2 regions of the Bradyrhizobium sp. UFLA05-108 genome follow, and region 2 is predicted to be linked to the other one. Evidence: predicted binding sites of a transcription regulator. Region 2 holds the regulator's gene; the other holds the start of a gene.
What was found. Region 2 encodes LexA, which represses DNA repair genes until DNA is damaged. Its sites were predicted from a motif close to TGTTCNNNNTGTGTTCNG; they were not measured.

Region 1 (3,205 bases), on a different contig from region 2:
CAACGCCGCCCTGGATGTGCGCGGTGCTCTTCACGGTGTAGGCGGCGTTGAAGTCGCCGGTGATCTCGGCATGGGAGGTCGTGGTGGTGCCGGCGACGTTGCAGACGGAATCGCTGACATAGCCGGTTGCCGTCTTCTGGATGTCCTGCTTGGTGCAGATCTGCTTGGCCATCGGGGAGACGTTGTTGCTCATCTCCTTGTCGACAGTCTCGTCGGTGCAATGCTGCATGGTCATTTCCGGCATTGGCCCGCCGGACCGGAGCATCTTCATCTCCCAGAGGCCGGCCTTGCGCACCGGCAGATCCACCGCATGCGCAACCGTCGTCGCCGACATCGCGAGCGCGACGAGGCTAGCGCAGAAAACAACAGGCCGTCGCGTCATGCGCCCAACTCCCGGTCACAGCTTGCGGTCTGAAGGATCAGTACAGCGTACGCAGCGGCTGCTCGGCCGCGCCATACGGAACCCAGCGGCAGGAGAAGGAGATGTAGCCGCCCTCATAAGCCTGCACGGCGAGGAATTTCACCACCTTGCCATAGCGCGCGCAGTGATCGACCGCGACCTGACGTGCGTCCACATGGGTCGCCATCGAATAGGCGATGATGCCGCCGGTGTCGTTGCCCTTGAAGGGGGGTACCGGCAGGATGTCGGCGCGCGCGAACCCGCTTGCCAGCATTCCAACGGTGAGAAAGCCCGCGGCCGCAATGATTCGCATTCCCGTCACTCCTTTTGGCTTGCGCCAGTTTACGGCGCCGCGGACGCGCTGAAAAGAACGGAAGGCCTGCCAGGTGCGACGTTGCGTGCAACTCGCTGGCGAGTGTTGCCGCGCTGCACTTGACCTCTCCCCACCTTCGCGGCACGGTCCGATGCTTGCAGCCATATCTCCTGGATTGCCCATGCGCGACCTCGTCACCTCTCTGAAATCGTTCCGCTTTGCAGCGGTATTCGGCCTCATTCTGGGGGCGGTGTCGCTGACCGAGGCCAAGGCCGCCAATCCGCTGGAGCTGAACTTCTGGCTGGAGGGGCCGCGCTATGACGGCCGGGTCGCCGACTGCGACAAGGCGCTGCCGACGATCGCCACGCAGTTCTGGGAAAAAGAAAGCTCGTTCTGGAATTCGTCGTTGAAGATCACGGGCTTCGCCGGGATCCACGAGACCGCCTTCCGGCCTTGGCAGTCCGACAACCTTCCACGCCGCTATTGCACGGGAGATGCCATGCTCAGCGACGGCAAGGTGCGCAAGGTGCATTTCTCGATTCTCGAGGACGGCGGCTTTGCCGGCTTCGGCCAAGGCGTCGAATGGTGCGTGGTCGGCCTCGACCGCAATTGGGCGTACAATCCCTCCTGCCGTGCGGCAAAACCCTGATTCGGGTGAAGCGTCGCGCCAAAGCGGGCGGCGTTCAATTTTGTTCTTGAAATGTTCTCGTTGCCTGCTAGGCTCTCTTGCACAGTCTAGTTGAAGGGCGTCGCCATGTTTTATTCCAGATTGCATTCCCTGTCCCGTTTCCTGATCTCCCTCGTACTCACGGCCGGCCTCGTTACGCTCGCAGGCAGCGCAATGGCGCAGGACAAGCGCCAGAACGCGCCCGGCGAATTCGATTTCTACGTGCTGTCGCTGTCCTGGTCGCCGTCGTTCTGCGAGGAAGCGGCCGAGCGCGGTGGCCGCTCCCAGATCCAGTGCGGCGGGCGGCCCTACGCCTTCGTTGTGCACGGGCTGTGGCCGCAATATGAAAATGGCTTTCCGGAATACTGTCAGCGCCCGGCGCCCCGCCTGAACCGCAGCATCGTCTCCTCCATGCTCGACCTGATGCCGGCGCCAGGGCTGATCTTCAACGAATGGGACAAGCACGGCACCTGCTCGGGCCTGTCGGACCGCAACTACTTCGAGACCGTCCGGAAAGCGCGCGCCGTCATCAAGATTCCGGCCGAGTATCTCGATCTGTCGCAGGCCAAGACCGTGGCGCCCACCGACGTCGAGGAGGCCTTCATCAAGGCCAATCCCGGGCTGAGCAGCTCGTCCGTTTCGGTGACGTGCAACCGGACACGGTTGTCAGAGGTGCGCATCTGCCTCAACAAGGACCTGCAATTTCGCTCCTGCGAAGAGCTCGACCGCCGCGCCTGCCGCCGCGACCAGGTGACGATGCCGCCGATCCGCGGCGGCTGAAGTCGCAGGTCTGCATCCTCGTTTTGCGGAATCAGGCGAGGCACCTTCCCGCAGCGACGGCAGTTACTTTCACCGCCCGATGTCGTAACTGTCCGATATGAACTATCGCCACGCCTTCCACGCCGGCAGCTTTGCCGATGTCATCAAGCACATCGTGCTCGCGCGCATCCTGACTTACCTTCAGGACAAGCCGGCCGCGTTCCGCGTCATCGACACCCATGCCGGCGCCGGCCTCTACGATCTCAAAAGCGACGAGGCGCAGCGCGGCGGCGAGTGGCTGACCGGCATCGCCCGCGTCATGCAGGCACGCCTGTCCAACGAGGTTGCTGCACTCACAAAGCCCTATCTCGACATCGTCCGCGCCTTCAATCCGCGCGGCGAACTGAAGGCCTATCCTGGATCACCGCTGATCGCGCGTGGCCTTTTGCGGCCGCAGGATCGCCTCGTCGCCTGCGAGCTCGAGCCGAAGGCGCGCAAGGCGCTGATCGATGTGCTGCGCCGCGACACGCAGGCGCGCGTGGTCGATCTCGACGGCTGGGTCGCGCTGCCGGCTTTCGTACCGCCGAAGGAGCGACGCGGTCTGGTGCTGATCGACCCTCCCTTTGAGGCCAAGGACGAGTTCGAGCGGCTCGGAGAGGCCTTCTCGGAAGCGTTCGCCAAGTGGCCGACCGGCATCTATGTGATCTGGTATCCCGCCAAATCCAGGCGCGCCACCGACGCGCTCGCACAAGCGGTGGCGCAGGCCGCAGTCGCAGCCAAACCTCAAGGAAAATGCCTGCGGCTCGAATTCAGCGTCGCACCGCAAAGTACCGATGCACCACTCGCCACGACGGGGCTTTTGATCGTCAACCCACCCTTTACGCTGCAGGGCGAGCTCAAGACCATCCTGCCGGAGCTCGAAAAGCCGCTCGGCCAGGGCGGCGCGGCCCGTTTCCGCCTGGAGGTGCCGAAGCCCTAAAGTAGTACACCTATTGGGAAAACTATGCATGAACGGTAGTCAATCTGCAAAGAACCGTATTATGCTGTGCCCCGTGACTGGCTTTAC
Region 2 (3,205 bases):
CCGGCATGAACCATCCGGAGCTTGCCGTGCGTCGCCGGCCGAGGGTCGCGATTCTCGCGACCGGCGACGAGTTGGTGATGCCGGGCGCAACGCCCGGCGCGGGCCAGATCGTCTTCTCCAACGGCTACGCCCTGCACGCGCTGGCGCGGGCCGAGGGCGCCGAAACGGTCGATCTCGGCATTGCCGCCGATACGGTTGCGGCGACCACCGCCGGGATCCGCCGGGCCCGCGAGAGCGGCGCCGACATCCTCATCACGACCGGCGGTGCGTCGGTCGGCGACCACGATCTGGTCAGGCCAGCGCTCCAGGCCGAAGGCTTCGAGATGGCGTTCTGGAAGATCGCGATGCGGCCGGGCAAGCCGATGATGCACGGCCATCTCGGCGCGATGCGGGTGATCGGCCTGCCCGGCAATCCGGTCTCGTCCTATGTCTGCGGCTTCCTGTTCATGGTGCCGTTGATTCGCGCGCTTGCTGGCCGCTCGCGCGTTCATCACCGCCGCGAGCGCGCCGTGCTCGGGCGCGACGTCGGGCCCAACGACGTCCGCGAGGACTATTTGCGCGCACGGCTCGAGGAGCGCGAGGACGGCACGCTGGTGGCCGTTCCCGTCAACCACCAGGACTCCTCGCTGCTTGCGAATCTTGCTACCGCACAAGCACTTCTCGTGCGCGCGCCGTTCGCGCCAAAGGCCGAAGCAGGCACGCCTTGCGAGGTGTTGCGGCTGCCCTTGTGAGTGCAATCTGATTCGCGCGTGATGCGAACTTCGCCGCGTTCACACAAAATTAAGTGGTTGCGGAACACATATCGAACATATAGTGTCCGTTCATGATTTGTTTCGAGCATCTAGCGGCTTCTGCTGAATCTGGCGTCTCGGAATCGAACGACATCAACCGGGGGATTTGGTCGAGATGTTAACGCGCAAACAATACGAGCTTCTGCGGTTCATCAGTGAGCGCCTCAAGGAAAGCGGTGTGCCGCCCTCCTTCGATGAGATGAAGGACGCGCTCGATCTGCGCTCGAAGTCCGGCATTCACCGCCTGATCACCGCGCTGGAAGAGCGCGGCTTCATCCGTCGCCTGCCTAACCGCGCGCGCGCCATCGAGGTCATCAAGCTGCCCGAGCTTCAAGCCGCAGGCGCCGGCCGCCGCGGCTTCACGCCGAGCGTCATCGAAGGCAATCTCGGCAAGGTGCGGAGCGCCAGCGCGTCTGTCGACGACGGCGAGCGTCCGGTCGCCGTGCCCGTGATGGGACGGATCGCGGCCGGCACGCCGATCGAGGCGTTGCAGACCCGCAGCCACACCATCAGCGTGCCTCCGGACATGCTCGGCTCGGGCGAGCACTATGCGCTCGAAGTGCGCGGCGATTCGATGGTCGATGCCGGCATCCTGGATGGCGACATGGCGCTGATCCAGCGCAACGAGACCGCTGACACCGGCGACATCGTGGTGGCGCTGATCGACGACGAGGAAGCGACGCTCAAGCGTTTCCGCCGGCGCGGCGCGTCGATCGCGCTGGAGCCCGCCAACACCGCCTATGAGGTGCGCATCCTGCCGCCGAACCGGGTGAAGATTCAGGGCAAGCTGATCGGGCTGTATCGGAAGTACTGATTGCCCAGCAGAAAGTACCGATTGCCCGGCAGATTGCCAGCCATCGCACGGCGATACGGGCGGACGGATCGTCCGCTCCAGCAAAATAGCGTTGTCGCTTCCACTGTGATTATCCCTACACCTGCACAGAGCTAATCCTCAAGCATGGCAGGCGCGAATGCGCTGTGCGGGCTGCAGAGGACAAAACCCATGCGGCAGGTGATTTTAGGCGTGATCTCGGCAGCCTTGATCGCGGGATCGGCACCTGCGAGCGATGCAGCGCAACACCACGCCGCCCGAAAGGCCACGCCGCCCGAAAGGCAGAGCACGCGGCGGCAACCAGCGCGCCATTCCGCAATTCCAACAATGCGATCGCACCTGCGCCGCAGGCGAGCTGGCCCTCTTCAGGGTACTCCGCTGCCGGCGCTGATGGAAGCTCGCGTGAGTGAATGATGTGAACCAAGATAGAGTCTCGGCGAGAGGCTTTGTTCCTCGTTTGCCGGGAAAGATAATGTGATCGGGCGATGCGCAGACGGGCCGCAGATTTGCCCACAAACGCGATACACTCGTAGGCTTCCAACTCTGGTAGAGGCCTGCGCCTCCGGGGGGGCGCGGACCTGCTATCTCGCATGAGGAGCACTCCGATGTGTGACTACAGCCTACATGCCGTTGCGACCCGCCCCGCTCAAGTCGGCGAGACGATCGTCACGACAACCTTCCGCGGCACCTCGACGCGTGGATTTGCGTCGGAGCGTGATCTCTCGGTTGCCGTCTGCCTCCTGCCAGGCACCGAGCTCGCCTTCGCCGACAACGTCCGCTACGACAATCGCTGGATCTGGACGCGCACCGTCAATTCCCGCGTCGGCAAGTTCGGTAAGGTCGATCCGCACATTCCCGATCGTCATCATGATGCGATCGAATTCCCCGACGGCAACTACGTGCTGGTAACGCAGCTCGTCGAGGGACAGCGTGCCACGGTTCTGCAATTGCCGGTGACGCAGCCGCTCGGCGAGAAGACAGAGCAGCCCGCCGTCGAGCAGCACACGACCACGACGCCCACGACACGCCTGCCGATCGGCTGACGCGTCTTTCAATCCTCGGCCTGCAGGTCGGCCTCCGATGGCGTAGCATCCTTGCTGCGTGGAGTAGCCGGCCGCGGTGCGAGGCTGAGCTCGAAATCGCTATCGCCGGCCCCGGCCGGCGACCAGGGGCGGTTTGCGCTCCTTGCTTTCACCGTTTGCAGCGTGAAACCGTCGCCATCGCGCGATAGCGCGAGTGCGCCCTGCGTCTTCAGACGCTCGCGATCCACGACCATCGCCGCGCAACCGGCTGCTGCAGGCTTCGCCGTCACCACCAGCGCGGCGCGGCTGCAATCGTCCGCCAGCGCGTCGATACGCAACGAGAGCGCGACCAGGCGACCATCGGCGAGCGGCGTCACGCAACCGCCTTCGTCGCATGAGACGCCATCGGCGAGCGACGCATCAGTCGCGCCGCGCGGATCAGCATCAGATGCAAGCCACTCCTTGAGAAGAAAATTGTCCTTGCCGGTTCGGATCAGGTGCAGTTGGCCGCCCTTGCCGCGCACCGCGATGCTGTGGCCGTCGCCTGCGATCAGGATGTC

Region 1: a site for LexA is predicted at 1,404-1,421, ahead of SO140_RS26010 (ribonuclease T2 family protein). Genes of this name have one in related genera too.

What each region holds. Positions count from the first base shown of each region.
Region 1 covers NZ_JBANAZ010000038.1:50,352-53,556, forward strand. The annotation lists gene SO140_RS25995 (DUF3617 domain-containing protein) at 1-382, opposite strand, end outside; gene SO140_RS26000 (hypothetical protein) at 420-713, opposite strand; gene SO140_RS26005 (hypothetical protein) at 895-1,362, shown strand; gene SO140_RS26010 (ribonuclease T2 family protein) at 1,468-2,160, shown strand; gene SO140_RS26015 (23S rRNA (adenine(2030)-N(6))-methyltransferase RlmJ) at 2,258-3,118, shown strand.
Region 2 covers NZ_JBANAZ010000020.1:64,509-67,713, reverse strand. The annotation lists gene SO140_RS16840 (molybdopterin molybdotransferase MoeA) at 1-731, shown strand, start outside; gene lexA (transcriptional repressor LexA) at 907-1,605, shown strand; gene SO140_RS16830 (hypothetical protein) at 2,229-2,666, shown strand; partial or broken gene SO140_RS16825 (ComEC/Rec2 family competence protein) at 2,675-3,205, opposite strand, start outside.